DNA from 3 places in the Terribacillus sp. AE2B 122 genome. Region 3 is predicted to be linked to each of the others. Evidence: riboswitches for the same ligand, from Rfam matches in the RefSeq annotation. Region 3 holds a riboswitch; each other region holds the start of a gene.
What was found. Region 3 has a riboswitch for cyclic di-GMP ahead of AE2B122_RS16700 (hypothetical protein). Riboswitches for the same ligand answer to the same signal wherever they lie in the genome.
Positions count from the first base shown of each region.

Region 1: another riboswitch for cyclic di-GMP. It lies ahead of AE2B122_RS01245 (competence type IV pilus major pilin ComGC); the one in region 3 lies ahead of AE2B122_RS16700 (hypothetical protein).
Region 2: another riboswitch for cyclic di-GMP. It lies ahead of AE2B122_RS13460 (HD-GYP domain-containing protein); the one in region 3 lies ahead of AE2B122_RS16700 (hypothetical protein).

Region 1 is NZ_LR700942.1:250,848-256,593, forward strand. It holds gene AE2B122_RS01235 (type IV pilus twitching motility protein PilT) at 1-841, shown strand, start outside; gene AE2B122_RS01240 (type II secretion system F family protein) at 842-2,047, shown strand; cyclic di-GMP riboswitch class II at 2,133-2,215, shown strand; gene AE2B122_RS01245 (competence type IV pilus major pilin ComGC) at 2,270-2,677, shown strand; gene AE2B122_RS01250 (A24 family peptidase) at 2,748-3,503, shown strand; gene pilM (type IV pilus biogenesis protein PilM) at 3,517-4,464, shown strand; gene AE2B122_RS01260 (hypothetical protein) at 4,479-4,982, shown strand; gene AE2B122_RS01265 (hypothetical protein) at 4,979-5,467, shown strand; gene AE2B122_RS01270 (SPOR domain-containing protein) at 5,596-5,746, shown strand, end outside.
Region 2 is NZ_LR700946.1:209,927-215,672, reverse strand. It holds gene AE2B122_RS13475 (amidase domain-containing protein) at 76-927, shown strand; gene trmL (tRNA (uridine(34)/cytosine(34)/5-carboxymethylaminomethyluridine(34)-2'-O)-methyltransferase TrmL) at 983-1,456, shown strand; partial or broken gene AE2B122_RS19375 (helix-turn-helix domain-containing protein) at 1,602-1,817, shown strand; cyclic di-GMP riboswitch class I at 1,895-1,980, shown strand; gene AE2B122_RS13460 (HD-GYP domain-containing protein) at 2,039-3,061, shown strand; gene AE2B122_RS13455 (PrkA family serine protein kinase) at 3,160-5,055, shown strand; gene AE2B122_RS13450 (sulfite exporter TauE/SafE family protein) at 5,094-5,746, opposite strand, start outside.
Region 3 is NZ_LR700949.1:83,873-89,618, forward strand. It holds gene AE2B122_RS16690 (methyl-accepting chemotaxis protein) at 1-91, opposite strand, end outside; gene AE2B122_RS16695 (hypothetical protein) at 466-636, shown strand; cyclic di-GMP riboswitch class I at 1,683-1,769, shown strand; gene AE2B122_RS16700 (hypothetical protein) at 1,876-2,244, shown strand; gene AE2B122_RS16705 (hypothetical protein) at 2,287-2,997, shown strand; gene AE2B122_RS16710 (methyl-accepting chemotaxis protein) at 3,042-4,166, shown strand; gene AE2B122_RS16715 (pyridoxal-dependent decarboxylase) at 4,462-5,746, shown strand, end outside.

The sequences.
Region 1 (5,746 bases), on a different contig from region 3:
AGTAGGTGAAGTGGACCTTTCTTATAGCATACCTGGCGTTTCCCGATTCCGTATAAATGCATATCATCAGCGAGGTTGTGTTTCGTTAGCAGTGCGGGTAGTTCCGACAAATGTACCGACTCTTGCTGATCTGGATTTGCCAGATGTGTTGAAAATGCTGTCTGGAAAACCACAAGGCTTGCTGTTAGTAACAGGGCCAACCGGAAGCGGAAAAAGCACCACTTTGGCCGCAATGATTCATCATATGAATACGAGTATGCAACGGCATATTATTACGCTTGAAGACCCTATTGAATACTTGCACAAACATAATCAATGTATTATTGACCAGCGAGAAGTCGGGCTGGATACTGATAACTTCGCTAATGGACTGCGTGCTTGTTTGCGCCAAGATCCAGACGTTATTCTGGTTGGAGAACTGCGAGACTTGGAGACAATTTCTACTGCTATCACTGCTGCTGAAACAGGTCATCTTGTATTGGCAACGTTACATACAAGTTCTGCTTCGCAAACGATCGATCGGATCATTGATGTATTTCCCGCTGAACAGCAGCCGCAAATTCGCATCCAACTGGCTAGCGTGCTGACAGCGGTATTATCACAGCGGCTTGTACGTCGGGCAGATGGCAAAGGACGGAAAGCCTTAACGGAATTACTCGTAAACACATCTGCTATTAAAAACTTGATCCGAAACGGTAAAATGCATCAAATACCAAGTATCATGCAAACGTCTCGTGATCAAGGCATGCATACGATGGACATGAGCATTCGTAAAATGATGGCCTCTGGAATCGTTACGATGGATCAAGTGGCACCATTCTTGGAAGAACGAGGTGTGTAGATGCTTTACTATCAATACAATGCCAGAGACATGTTCGGCAAACCTAAGCGCGGTAAAGTGCAAGCCGAAAATAAAACGGAAGCTATAGAAAAGCTCCAAGCGCAGCAATTGATTGTTTTTGAGCTACGCGAGTTAAACCGTACCTTGAATAAAGAATTGTCATTCGGTAAACGAGTGAAAAAGAAAGAGTTTATCATTTTCCTGCGTCAATTGTCCACGTTGATCGAGTCTGGGGTGCCGTTGGTAGAAGCGACTGCTTTGCTGCAGGAACAAACAAAAGACAAGTTCTTAAAAGAAACCCTTAAGTATGTGCGATCTGACCTCGTTGAAGGTGTTCGTTTCTCAGATGCTGTTGCAAAGCACCCTAAGATCTTTCCGGAGCTCTTTGTCAATATGATACGTGCTGGAGAAGCGAGTGGAGAACTGGATGATGTACTCAACAAGATGGCGGTTTATTATGAGAAGCAATATGACATGAGGCAGAAAGTAATCACAGCGATGAGTTATCCATTCTTTGTCGCTTTTGTTGCAGTGGGAATCTGCATCGCGCTTCTAGTTGTTGTCTTTCCTCAATTCACAGGTATGTTTGCAAGTATGGATACCGAACTGCCAGCATATACACAATTTGTTCTTAGCTTATCGGAAGGAATGCAAAAATACTGGTATTTAGGATTTTTGTGCTTGCTGCTTTTTGTTATCTTATACAGAATTATTGTATCCAAGCCGCAGGGGAAACTATTTATGGACACAGTAAAATTGAGGATTCCAGTACTAGGAAGCTTCTATCAAAAAGCCATACTAGCCCGAATGACAAGGACAATGAGTTCGCTTTTGGAAAGCTCAGTCCCAATTTTAGATACTTTACAGATTTCAAGTCGAATCTTGCAAAATAAAGTAATGGAGCAAGTAATACAAGACTGCTACGATACAATTGAAAAAGGTGACTCGCTTGCTGGACCAATGGAAGCACACTGGGCTTTTCCGCCCATGATCACACAAATGATTCGGGTAGGAGAAAAGTCTGGATCTCTTGACGATTTACTACATCGTGCAGCCGATTTTTACGAGCAAGAGCTCGATTATGCTGCTGAAAGATTAAAAGCAATGATTGAGCCAGTTCTTATTCTTATCTTATCTGCAATGGTAGGGAGCATCGTCACAGCTGTAGTAATCCCGATGTTTTCCATGTATGAGAATATACAGTAATAAAGAACTAAAAAAATGACAAAATAAGTGTAAATATTTCATTTGGTGGGTAGATTTTCTATTAGTATTTGATATAATTTTACTAGATTGATAGGAAGCGACGATGAAATAACCTTATGTGGGCACTTGGTTATTTTGGAGCTAGTAGTGCAACCGGCCATATTGATCCATTTTGTTTCCACATGGCCGGAAACGACTACATACCAAAAGGAGTGTCCAAGAATGAGAAAGTTTTTGAGTAAGAAACTGAGGTCGGAGAAAGGTTTTACACTTGTTGAGTTACTTGCAGTTATTGTTATCTTAGGTATTTTGGCAGCAATTGCGATTCCTTCTATTTTAAATTTAATAGGTGATAGCCAAGCTAAAGGTTATAATTCTACAGCTCAACAAATGATTGAAGCTACTCGTTTGGCAGAAGCTCAGTCTGAAACTGGTGCAAAATTAGGTAATAGCATAACTTTAAAAGCGCTAATCGATGGGGATTACATTAGTGTTCCTGAAGCACCAAATGACGGAAAATATGATACTGCGAAAAGTAAGGTTACAATTGAGGGTGGACAAATGACTGCTGAAGTGTGGCTAGAAGGTGGTTCTGAAGCTGTAGGTACTGCTGGAGCTAGCGCTGAATAATTATATATAGTTGGTGAAAATCTCTCATTTTTGAGAGATTTTCGTCTTTACATAAGTAAGGAGTTCTGATATGACAAATTTTCTACTAATATATTTTATTATTTTAGGCGCCGTCCTCGGATCATTCTACAACGTCGTCGGAATGCGTGTCCCAGTAAAGAAAATGTTCCAATCCGAACGGTCTTACTGTCCAAACTGCCAGAAGCAAATAAAAGCATATGACCTAATTCCAGTAATCTCTTACATAGTGCTCCGAGGAAAATGCCGTAAATGTAAACAAAAGATTTCTCCGCTCTATCCTTTCACTGAGCTAGCGACTGGTCTACTGTTCGGATATAGCTTTTATATGATCGGACTGCAGTGGGAACTGGTTACAGCATTTTTATTAGTATCAATGGCTGCGATTTTATTTGTAACAGATATGCGGTTCATGCTCATTCCGAATAAGATCTTAATCTTCTTCCTTCCTCTATTCATCATTCTCCGTATCATCACTCCATTGGATCCCTGGTGGGACTCAATTATTGGAGCTGCTGTAGCGTTTGTCCTGCTTTTCCTCGTCATTCTATTCAGCCGGGGAGGTATGGGTGGCGGAGATTTGAAGTTATTTGTTGTGCTTGGTGTTGTATTGGGCTGGAAGGGTGTGTTACTCACTTTCTTCCTATCTTCTATTATAGGAGCTGTTATAAGTCTAGTCCTCCTATCTGCGAAGATACTCAAAAGGAAACAGGCTATACCATTTGGTCCGTATATTTTGTTAGGCGCATTGATCACTTATTTTCACGGTGACGCAATGATTAGCTGGTACATTAATTCATTCTTTTAAATGAGGGAAGAGCATGTTTAAGAAGCAAAGCAAACAAGTGTACATCATCATACAGGAAACGGTTTTGCGTTATATGGCAGGTGAACCGGCTGGCTTCCGCAAAGGAAATAATTTCGGCAGCTTAGAGCTGCCGCAGGGAACAATCCGCCAGGGGAAACTGGAGGATAGGGATCAGCTGACAAAAGCTGTTCGAAAATTAGTTGAGGAGAACAGCTGGAAAGGGCGTGAACTATTGTTCACGCTGCCAGACCAAGCTGTGACGCTGCGCCAACATCAAGTTCCGAAGCAATTGAAGCGGGAAGAAATTAAGCCATTTCTGTATACGGAGCTGGAGCATACAATTCAGCTGCCGTTTGAAGATCCGGTTTTGGATTTTGAAGTGCTTGAGGAAGGTGAAGAATCAAACACGATCCTGTTTGTTGCTTATCCGGGACAGCGTGTGGAGGCGTATCAACAAGCTTTTAAGGAAGCTGGGCTTCAGCCTGTTGCTGCAGACTTGGCTTCGATATCTCTTTATCGTTTATACATAGAACAATACAAGGAAACAATTGAGGACCATTTGCTTCTATTACAATGGAATCATAGCGGCTTGATTCTAACTGCTTTCCATCAGGATATGCCGTTATTCATCCGCCAGCCACAGACGAGCTTTGGTAATTTACAGGATCATATGGAGCAGGATTTGTTTTATCAAGAGGAAGCAGATCGGGTTCGAGCGTATTTGGAAGAACAGCTAACAGAAATCGAGCGGTTCATGGATTTCTACCGTTATTCAGTGATGAATGGCGAAGCTGGTGTTACAAAGCTGCTTGTATCCGGAGATTATGAAAACTTGGGTGACGTGATGAACGAGCTTCGGCAGCGTTTGCAGATTGAGACGATCACATTCAAGCAAGAGATGATGGACGAACTGCCGTTGGCTTATGCTGATGTGCTCGGTCTATCCATGAAGAAGCTATAAAGGGGACAGAAGAAATGCTCGAAATCAACTTACTTCGAAAACAATCAGACACGCAGCGCTCCCCGATTCTGTTCCTCAGTATTCTTGGTGGACTGATCCTCATTTGTGCTGTGATATTTACATGGCAATTGCTGGCTGCGAAAGGTCAACTATCCGATCTTGAAGCGAAGCAAGCTTCTAATCAGACTTTGCTGGATGCACAAACAACTGTCGTAGCAGGTAATAACGGAACAGCACTGCCATATAGCGTCGAATTGATGGACAAATTGCAGGGACTGGCACCAAAAGGAACAGATTTAATTAGCTACACCAGCCCTGGCACTGAGCCTATTACAGTTACACTGCTTGTTAATAGTACCGATGCTGCTGCGGATTATATTCAGCAAGTGCAGGACACGAGCTATGTATCGCGCGCTAGTTTACAATCCTTAACGCCTCAGGGAGCAGACAGTTTCCAAGCTGTCTTTACGATTACAGTTGATCAAGCAGCATGGACAAGCGAGGTGAATGGAGAATGATGAACTGGTCGGATGCATCTCAACGACGTAAAATCATGATATTTTCCTTTTTGCTTGTAATCTTGCTTACCGTGATGTGTTTTGTTCTTTATGTTATGCCTATGAAAAACGAGACAAGCATAGTAGAGACAGCAGTCGCTAATCAAGAGAGACTTCTTGACGCATCAACAGCTCCTGCCGAACAAGGGGTAGTACCAGAAGCTCCGCTTGAAAATGAACTGCTGAAAGAATTAGCGAAAATAGCAAATGCAAATGATACAACGATTACGTCCATTAATAACGATTCAGAAACTGATTCTGAGGGGGCATATGTCTATCAATTAAGTACGGCCTCTTCTGATTATAAAGCTTTGCACCAATTCTTAACCGAAGTTGATGGTATGAAACGGAAAGCCGAAATAGAACAAATTGACGTGACAAATGCTTCGGAAAATAGCTATATTGCAACGATATCTTTACGGGTATTTTATAATCCTGCTTCTTAATTCGTAGAAAAGCGTGTTTGATAGGTTCTTCCTGTCGAACACTCTTTTTTTGTCTCGACAGCATTTCTCTTACTTCTATTTCTAGCTGTGCTAGAGTTGAGCCAATCAATCATAAAAGAGGTGCCAGGATGGAAGAGAAAAAGGGTTTTTCCGTCAAGATTGGCGGTAAAAAGCAGAAGAAGCAACAGCAGCAGTCAAAGGAAGAGATGGTCGGCGAGGGAAGCTACACACTTTATGACGAAGAAGCGGCGGCAACGGTCGAAAAGGATGTTCCTGTAT
Region 2 (5,746 bases), on a different contig from region 3:
TATTCGTCGTAGGAGGCTTGCTCCTCCTACGAGGATATGCCATGTCATATCGAAGAAAGAACAGGAGGGATAGAGATGGGGAAGAGTGAACAGCTGGCAGATTATTGGATGCAGAGAGTTGATGGGAAGAAGGATGAGAATTGGCTCGTCAACCGGATTGTTTTTCATGAAAAAGACGGGGCGAAGGTTGCACAGATTCGAGGAGAAGGAATAATTCTGAGCGAGGAACACGAAGGGGAGGAAGACATCATTACCTATCGCTTGTGCGCAACTTTTCTCGTGCATAAGCAGCATGCAACGTATCATGAAGAAGAAGTGCATACGCATAGAGCTCGTATGCGAGATGGACAAATCATTCATGATGAGCGAGTTGAGGACGCTGTCCAGCCTCATGTACAAGGGCTTGTCGTCTTTGAGAGCAACGATCAGGATTTTGACCGGCAATTCACCTATGATAGACGGGCAGCTGTTCAGTATGCCGAACGATGGTGGAATGATTATAATCCTGCTTACAAGAAATTTGAAGTCGATTGCACAAATTATGTCTCCCAGTGCTTACGGGCAGGCGGGGCGCCAATGCGAGGGGAACCAGACAGGAATTCAGGGTGGTGGTTCAATGGTGAAAACTGGAGCTATAGTTTCACAGTAGCTAATGCCTTGCGGTGGTATTTGAGCGGATCGACACAAGGCTTACGCGGTAAGGAAGTAGCGGATGCGAGGCTGCTGAGGCCTGGCGATGTGATTTGCTATGATTTTGAGGGTGATGGGAACTATAATCACAATACGATAGTGGTAGCCCGGAACGCACAGGGTGAGCCGTTGGTCAATGCCCATACTGCCAACAGCAGAATGCGTCATTGGGCTTACGTTGACTCTCCGGCTTATACAGAGAACGTTGTGTATAAATTTTTCCAGATTGGGCTATGATCTCTGCTGTGCTATACTGGTAAGGTTGAAAGTTGAAAAGCAGAGGTGAAAGTATATGCCAAGACATATCGTACTATTCCAACCCGAAATCCCAGCTAATACAGGTAATATTGCACGTACCTGCCTTGCGACTGATACGGCTTTGCATCTAATTCGTCCGCTTGGTTTCTCGACGGATGACAAAATGCTGAGAAGATCAGGATTGGACTATTGGCATGACGTGGATATTCATTACTACGATAGTATAGAAGAGTTATATGAAAAATTTCCGGAAGGTGTCTTTTATTATATAGAGAACTTCGGTACCAAGCATTATTCAGATTATGATTTCAGCAATACAGATCAAGATCTGCTATTCGTTTTTGGTCGAGAGTCGACTGGCATTCCGAAAGATTTGCTTGTAGGGAAAGAGGAGCAATGTCTTCGTATTCATATGACAGATAAAGTCCGATCTTTAAATCTATCGAATACGGCAGCAATTATTATTTATGAAGCTCTTCGTCAGCAGCGCTTCGATGGGTTATCCTAAACTGCACCTAGTGTGCAGTTTATTTTTTTATAGTTGTTTAGACATGCATAAAATGGGACAAAAATAGTACTTTCACCAGTTTTATTTGGTAGCATTATACTAATGTAACTTATATCCGGTGGATTTGCTGGTGTGGCAAGGTATAATGGAGTGCATGAATAATATGAGAGATTACACGCTATTGCTTCGGGCATTTGGAGATAAGCTTCGTTATCTGAGAAAAAAACAGATGCTGACACAGGAAGAATTGGCTGGCATGGCGGGTTTTAATCGATCGTACTACTCCGATATTGAAAACGGGAAGCGGAATATTTCTTTTGTTGGCATCAGTAAATTGGCGATAGCGCTAGATGTGGAAATGTGTGAGCTGCTGCCGGCAAAAGAGGACTATCATCAGCTGCTTGATTCGGAAGCAAAACACAACCAGGAAACAATTACATACATATACGGCAGCACTGTTGAAAGGCAGTTACGCAAAACTTGAGGGGCTAAGGGATGAGATTCTATGCCAGCCAGGTGCGAACGAAGAGGGATTCTCAGGCTGCCAGACATGGCAGCTTTTTTTGAAAAAGGAGAATGAAATTGATTTTAAAACGTAAACGCATCCAAGACATACTACTAGGTGATTATTTGGGCAGTGATATTGTCCTGGCAGACAAGACAAAATTAAATAAAGGGACAGTCGTCACTGCAGCTTTACTGGAACAGCTGAAGCATAACAGAGTGCCTTCGGTCGTCGTTGAAACCGAGGAAGAGGAAACTACTGATCTATTTAGCAAGACAGATCGCCTCCAGCAGATGATTCAGCAGCTGCTGGAGAAAGAAACTGATCATCAAGCAACATATAAGCGGAGTATGGAAAAGCATTTTTACACAAATTTGTCTTATATCGCTTTTGAGTACCGCTATGGAAAACTACTTTATGAGGAAGAAAGCATTCGTTTCTTGAAGGATTTGTACATCAAAAGCCTGAAGACAATGGGGAGGAGCAGTCTTTGGCATATGCTTGAGCAAAGAGATCCCTATGCTTTTATTCATTCTTTAGATGTTTTTGTAATCGGTACAATGCTCGCTTACCATATGAATGTCGTCCAGTTGGATCTTTGTGCAACAGGGTATCTATTCCACGATATCGGAAAGCTTGAAATTCCTCGCGAAATCCTCGATAAAACATCTACACTGACAAAAGAGGAATATGAAATTGTACAAACGCATACGGTCAAAGGAGAGACACTCCTGCACCAGACAGGTGAGCCTTTACTAGGTCGTTATGCGCGAAGTCATCACGAACGGCTGAATCGTAAAGGCTATCCAGATGGCGCTTATTTACCAGAACTAGGGATGGATCTGCAGATTTTAGCTGTGGTCGATACGTTTTCAGCTTTGACACTTTCCCGTACTTATCGGGAAGTATTGCCAGCAACAGAAGCTATTCAGCTGATGCTGGAGATGTCGGAAGCATATCCGAAGAAGATCGTGAAGAAGCTGGCGCAGCTGATGCATATTTTCCCTAATGATAAAAAAACACTTCAGCTTGATGATGTCATGCTGGATAAATATACGAACGAATCATACATGGAAATTGGATGGAAGCAGAAGCCGTAAGCAGACGTGAAATGGATTTGCTGGCATTATAGCCAAACCCTGGGCATACATTAAGGTAATCGCCTTTTGTTTAACAATGCCTGGGAGGTTAATGAATGATGAATATATTGGATAAGGTACAGCAGTATCGCCAGGAACAAGAGAAGCTCCACTGGGAAGGAACGCTCGCTGATTATCTGCGTTTGTTGAAAGACCGGCCTTATCTTGCTCAGTCTGCACATTCCCGTGTATATAACATGATCAAGCATAAAGGCATTGAAGAAGAAGATGGAGTAAAAAACTATAGCTTCTTCAAGGACTCGTTATTCGGTTTGGAAGAACCGCTTGAAAAGCTAGTGGAAGAATACTTCCATCCGGCTGCTCGGAGACTGGATGTACGCAAACGAATTCTTCTGCTCATGGGACCAGTAAGTGGAGGGAAATCCACGCTTGTCAGTTTGCTCAAACGAGGGCTGGAGGAATATACACTGACAGATGAAGGGGCAGTTTATGCCATAAAAGGCTGCCCAATGCATGAGGATCCGCTTCATCTGATTCCGGCACATCTTCGCAAGGATTTCGAAGATGAGTATGGAATCCGGATTGAGGGGAATCTCTCTCCATTAAACGTAATGCGCTTGGAAGAAGAGTATGATGGAAGAATCGAGGATGTTGTTGTTGAACGGATTTTCTTTTCCGAAGATAAACGATCAGGAATTGGTACGTTCAGCCCTTCTGATCCTAAATCGCAGGATATTGCAGATCTGACGGGTTCCATCGATTTCTCCACCATCGCGGAATATGGATCAGAATCGGATCCGAGGGCTTATCGCTTTGATGGGGAGCTTAATAAAGCCAATCGTGGACTGATGGAATTTCAGGAAATGCTGAAATGTGATGAGAAGTTTCTTTGGCATCTGCTTTCCTTGACGCAGGAAGGTAATTTCAAAGCCGGCCGCTTTGCCTTAATCAGTGCGGATGAATTGATCGTGGCACATACGAACGAATCAGAGTATCGTTCATTCATTTCGAATAAGAAGAATGAAGCATTGCATTCCCGGATGATCGTCATGCCGGTTCCTTATAATCTTAAGGTTGATGAAGAAGAAAAAATCTATCAAAAAATGATATCGGAAAGCGATATCAAAGATGTCCATATCGCTCCGCATACACTGAAGATTGCAGCGATGTTCACCATTCTTACGAGATTGAAAGAATCGAACCAAGGCGGCATCAGTTTGCTGAAGAAGATGCATCTCTATAATGGGAGGCAGCTGGAAGGCTTCAGTGACGCAGATATCCAAGAACTTAAAAAAGAACACAGCGATGAAGGAATGAGCGGAATTGATCCGCGCTATGTAATCAACCGAATTTCCAGTACGATCATTAAAAAAGAAATGCGTTCCATTAATGCATTGGACGTACTCCGTTCTTTAAAGGATGGCCTTAGCAGTCATGCATCCATTTCGAAGGAAGACCGGGAGCGCTATTTGAACTACATCGCTGTAGCAAGGAAAGAATATGATGAAATCGCGAAGAAGGAAGTGCAGAAAGCATTCGTCTATGCTTATGAAGAATCTGCTAAAACGTTGATGGATAATTATCTAGATAATGTCGAAGCTTATTGCAATAAGACAAAGCTGCATGATCCATTAACAGGGGATGAAATGCCTTCTGATGAAAAGCTTATGCGTTCCATTGAGGAGCAAATTGGGATTTCGGAGAATGCGAAGAAGGCTTTCCGTGAAGAGATCCTTATCCGAATCTCGGCGTATGCACGTAAAGGGAAGAAGTTCGATTATCAATCTCATGAACGGCTGCGGGAAGCAATCCAGAAAAAGCTATTTTCTGATCTGAAGGATGTAGTGAAAATCACAACGTCCATCAAAACTCCAGATGAGCAGCAGTTAAAGAAAATGAATGAAGTAGTCGCAACATTGATTGATGAATATGATTATAACTCCACATCGGCAAACGACCTGCTCCGCTATGTAGGAAGTTTGTTGAACAGATAAAAATAAGCCGCCGGGATCCCGGCGGCTTATTTATGTGTTTAGGCAGATAATAGTAAAAATCCTGCAAATATCGGAAGCAGTACCATCGCTGTCTTCAAGTAAACAGGGCGAACGCGTTTTGTGAATTTCGCTCCAATATAAGAACCAATCATCGTTCCTGCAACTACTTCGAGAAGTAATTTGATATCAAGGAAGCCGAGCTGTGCATAGCCGACTCCGCCAGCCAAGGCGATTGGAATGATAATCATCATTGTCGTACCTGCAGATTGCTGCGCAGACAGTCCGAGCAAGATAAGCAGTCCGATTTGGATGAATGGAGCGGAACCGATCCCGAACAATCCGGATAGTGCCCCGGTTAAGATGCCGAGCAGTGCAGCTGAAATAAAATAGATAACTTTGTTTTGGTAGATGAATGCACTAATTGTAGTCCCTTTGTCTGAAGGCTTGCCCATCAGCAGAAGACGAATGCAAAGAACTACCCCAGATAGGACAAGCATACCAGCCGTAAGATAATTTAAGATATCTTCTGGGATGAATCCGGAAAAATGGGAACTGATGAAAGCGCCAACCGCTCCAAAGATTCCAATGATTAAACCGGCCCGTAATGTCACGTTTCCTTCGCGGTAGTGGCTGACTGCACCCGAAAACGAGGAGAATAGCATGGATGCCAGAGCAGTGCCTAATGCCACGT
Region 3 (5,746 bases):
AAGAATTGATGAAAATGGATGAAACCCCAATTAATAATAAGGAAAATATTAAAATTGAAATTATCCCTAGAAGTTTTGTTTTGATTTTCACAATTAAATTCCTTTCTAATAAAAAAAGCTCTTCAAACTAACATATTAATTAGCTGCTCAAAGCTATCAAGGCGCCCAAACCGAGATACTCCTTTCTGATTAATTAATATGCACGGTATATATATCGACCAACCTAGGTAATCTTAAAGGCTCTTACGAGATATAAAAAGAGAGCTAGGTGTTCCGGGTTAATTTAAAAAGCCCCAGTTTAATCTATAGCTAGCTATTATTGTTCAATAACTGCCTCTTTCATGTCGATTAACGTCAATAATGATCGTTCGCATTAACAGCCTGTTTACAAATAATTGACCTGTCCTTAACAGGCTTCTGGTATCTTACTTATGTACCTTAATTTCTTAAAAGGGAGAGGCTTCAATGCTTAAAAAATGGATGGTAGCATTGGGAATGGTATCAGTACTTACGTTGGCGGCATGTAATAACAATGATGATGAAGATCCAGCTGATGATGAGCAAATTGAGGAACAAGAACAGGATCAAGATCAAGATACTGATGATACAGAAGAAGATACAGATCAATCTGAATAATATGTAGTGTCAAAAGGCGTTCCATCATGGGACGCCTTTTTTATTCTTACATTGGGAGCATAGAAGTGAAAAAAGGTATGAGTGTAGAAAGTAAACATATACGTAGTTACTAGCCTATATAACAAGAGGCTAAGCGCGAAACAGAGGTGATTTCTTGTTTAACACTACTAGGTACGTAAGTATGAAAACAGCGGTATTATTAGGGATTTGTTTTTACTCTTTCACAATCTTAATTCATATTTTGGTTATTAGCGGCATTCTCCCATATACATGGGTGAATGGTGGACGATCTGATTCGTTCGCAACTCAATTCCAACTATCTATCATCAGTATTATTATTTGTATTATAGGAGGACTTTTTACTTTTTTTGCTGCTGAAAACAGAGTAGGAAGATTCAATAGAGCCATAACCATTATATGTTGGTTTCTTGTTGTGCTGTGTGCAGTTGGTTTTATCCAACAACTGTTAGGAACATCCTTTGAAAAGTTGGTTTGTTCGTTCATAGTGCTTCTTGGAATTATCTCGAACTTACGGATAGCAGTTGAAATAAGAAAGTAGTAAATGAAGATATTATAACCAAAAAAAAGCGTGAAATCTCGTTCAAGAGACTTCACGCTTTTTTAACCCAATAAGGAAGGGTTTGCTGGGATGCTTTTAAGGTAGGTGATACAGCAAAATTCATTAATGATCCTGATTTATATTCAACTAGAATTTATAACAGCCTTCCATATTTGGAATTTTGATTAAATGTTTGTATGAGGACTCACCTATTCTTTTGAACTAGCTGGAACGATACTATATCGTGAACATCTTTAAACATTTAACAATTTCTATTTAAATTGTCTGTAGTTGACCGATATAAGGAAGGTAGGTGGTTTTAATGTATAGTAAATTAGACCTGCGACATCACCCTTAAAATGGTGGTTGGTGAATTAATATACCTATAAACCAGAGAGGTAGTTATAATTAGACAAGAAAATATGAGTAATTTATAATGCAAAAGGGAACGTGAAGTTGTGGTGGAGTGTATTTAGAACTATAAATCAAAATTATTAGGCAAACTTATCGAAAGATAGGGACGCAAAGCTACGAGTCTAATATCCGTATGGATGATGATAGTCGGGTTGCCAAGTATGAAATTATATCATTGGCTATCCTTGTCTATATTAGGATAGCTTTTTTTCACACTTAAGCGGTAATAATAGTTTTATCAGGCTATAGAAAAAGGAGCGAACGAAATGATAGTAGTAGATAAAAAGAAGTATAAGATGGCGATTGATGAAAATTCCAAAGAAGTACATGTCCAGGTGCATGGATTAATGAGGGAGGAAGATGCAGAAGGATATATGGTCGATTTGCAGGATACGATCAATAAAGTATCTAGAAAAGATTATACTTTTGTTGTCGATGGAACTCATCAAACACCTGTACCTTCGAAGGTTGTACCGCAGTTGGAACAAACAATGCAATTCTATTCTACTTTAGGTTTTAAAGATACAATTGTAATAAAACCTTCTTCTAAAATTGCTCAAGTGCAAATTAGGAATGCCCTTGAAAGAATTGAATTCACTGGAAGGTTTATGGATAAAGTAAATCATTCTATGTAACATCCGGTTCGCCAAATTTGCAGTTAAAAGGGAGAGTAAAACATGCAAGCAACTCAAGAATTGTATACATATGAAATTTTAACAAAGAATCAAACAGAAATGATTCAAAAAGCTGCCGAATGTCTTGCCCGTACATTTATTGGTGTTGATGTTGCAGGGAAATGGGTTCAGGAACCGATGGTTGGACAATTAAGTATAGCGTATGAAGATTTCTATGCTTTTACCAAGGATTATTTGGATTCAACTGTAGACCAAGGATATTGTGCAGTCGCTCTAGACACTGATAATCATGTTGTAGGTGTACTTGCCGGTGATACCAATGCACCCGAAATTATCGGAGAGGATGTATTCGAAGGTTCTTTCTATGATATGAATGTTATTCTTCACGTACTGGAAGACGTAGATAAACGCTTTATCGAAGACTATAAAAGACGTAGCGGAAAAGATATTTCCAATGGGGATATGTTGCACCTATTTATGTTGGGCGTGATAGCTGAACAAGAGCGTCATGAAGTAATTAAGCAATTAGGAAATAGATTGATTACAAAAGCAGCGACGCAGGGGCTGAAGGCAGTAGTGGGCGAAGCGACAAACCCTAAATCGATTCGTGTGATGGAAAAATATCACAACATGAAAAAATACCAAGATATCGAAGGTAATCATATTGTTCATATGTATAAAGACAATAGCAAACTGCAAGCCATTCCTGCGAATGTAGCTGATGGAACATACATTATTATAAGAGAACTATAAAAATATAATTCTGATTGAAACAGAAAGTAGGAGTTTAATTTATCATGGAATTTTACTTGATAGGAATAATAGTCATTCTATTGATAGCTTTAGGTTATTTTGCTTACCAATATGTTGCACTGAAACGTCGTGCACAATTTAACACTTCAGGCAGTGGCGATGAAATTATTTTGAATAGCGCTGGGAATGAGCAGCGGCTTGAGAACTTCAGCCATATAGAAAAGAAACTACTATCGTTATCAAAAGATGTGAATGAAAAAGGCATAAATCTTGCGGAAACAGGTGAATATGCTTCTGAACAAGCTGATATTGTCAGAGCAGCAATTGACGAAGTAGGCAGAGGATTAGAGAAACAATTAGTAGCCACAGAAGAAAGTGCTGCCTCCATGGAAGAAATGACACAAGCGATAGAAAATTTATCAGTTAGATCTAATCAGATTTCAGAACAATCCAATACTACGCTAGAATTAACGCAGCAAGGAAATGAGAAATTAAAAGATTCCTTGGTAAAGATGGATCAATTTAATCAAACAGTAAATACAACCTCTAATGCAATAAACAAACTTGGAGAAAAATCTTATGAAATCAGCAGTATTGTTAAGGTGATTACAGAGATCTCTGAACAAATTAATCTGCTGGCGCTGAATGCTGCGATAGAAGCTGCTCGAGCAGGCGAAAATGGTAAAGGATTTGCTGTTGTTGCAGATGAGGTAAGAAAATTAGCAGAACAAACTCGCCAATCTACTTCAGAAGTATCACATATCGTGAAAAATATACAAGAAGAAACAGCTATAGTGGTTAAGTCAATGAACCAGGGGACCGAAGAATTTAAAGATACGAATGCAGACATTTTAGAGGTTGGAAATATGTTCGAAAAGATACTATCTACTACAAAAATTATTGCTGAAAACAACGAGAACTCTTCTGCAAACACAGAAGAATTATCTACTGCTTCACACCAGATCATGACAACAATTGTTGAGATTGCATCTATCTCACGAGAATCGGTGGAGATGTTTGAGGAACTAATTGAGATTAATGATGAGGAACTTCATACGATACAAAACCTGGTTGAGAAAGCAAGGAATCTTATAGACCACAAAAACGTAGTAGGCGAACTACTAAAAGAGAATGATGATGTCAAAGCAGAGGAAGTAAAAGCGAGTTAGAAATGCCAGAATAAAAGGTCAAGGTAGCAGTTTGACAATATTCGCCTTACAGAATAAAAATATAAGGCTTCTCCATAATTTTTCTAATATGGGATGATCCCCTTTTAGTGAACAGATTTAAAAATAAAGAGAGCATTCTGATCTGTTTACAAAGGAGGGGATCTTTTTCTTATGAGAAAATTACTTGCGCTTGTCTTAATTTATTCTTATAGCTAACATTCCCCTTTTATCTACCTAAAACATAAAATCTCAATCAGTAATTTCTATAATTATTTAGACATTAGGAGGTAAAACAATGAATGAAATTCAAAAATTATATCCTAGTATGGACGGGAATGACCTTCAAAGAGAGGAATTATTGTCCTTTTTCAAGTCGATTTTAACAAAAATAGATGAATTAAAAGATCCTAACAAACTAACGCTAGGAGAAATGCCTGAGTACACAGAGGATTACTATAATCGCGTTATTCAAAAGGCGTCTGTTCCGAATACAGGAGTGTCGATGGAGGAAGTGGTTCAGGAGCTTCTAAAATTAGTAGAAGGGCACCGGTTCGTCAATCGAAACTATGTAGCCAATGCAGCTCCCCTTCCCAATATTGCTAGTATCCTTGGTAATCTGGTGATGGTTCTAGTTAATGGTAATAATCTATGGGATGTGGAGGGACCAGCAGCAGCAAAAGCAGAAGTCGAAGTAGCTGCAATGCTATCCAAACTTATCGGATACGATGAAAGCATCAGCGCAGGATATACAACATGGGGAGGACAAGGGGCTGTCTTTAACTCTTTACGTCTTGCCATTGCCCGTTACGAGCCGTTCTCTAATCAAAATGGTGTACCGCAAAATCTCTATTGTTTCTGTTCAGAGCTATCACACTACAGTCTGCTTAAATCTGTAGAAGCAACTGGGATTGGCATAGAAAACATGATTCGAGTGAAAGTTAATGCTGATCATTCAATCAATCTAGAAGATCTAAAAGAAAAAATGGAGCATATTATTGCAAAAGGCGGTGTTCCGCTTTATGTCCTTGCCACAATGGGAACTACTGATACATTTGGGGTTGATGACATTAAGGGGATTAAGCATATAGCGGTAGAAATGGAACGCACATATGGCATAGATCCAATCTATATCCATGCAGACTCTGCTATGGGGGGCATGTATACTTTCTTTAATAATTACAGCTTTGAAAGCAATACTTTGCAATTTACAGACAACGTTATTGAGGTATTGAAATCCTATCAACAAAAATTTAAAAATATAAAGCTTGCAGATAGTATGGTCTTTGATTTCCATAAGCTTGGACAAACGCCATATATCACAAGTTTATTTTTAATCAAAAACAAAGAGTATCTTAAGAATGTTGATTTAGATGCAGTAGAAACGCCGTATGTTGGGAATCGCGGTTATGGTAGTTATCATACAGGCTACACACTCGAATGCTCGCGAATGGGAAGTGCTTTGGCGATTTATGCATCTTTACTAGCATTTGGAATCGAAGGCTATCAAAAGCTTTTAGCCAATTATATTCATGTTAATATTGCATTTAGAGAGACACTAAAAAGGGAATTTCCGAATGTGG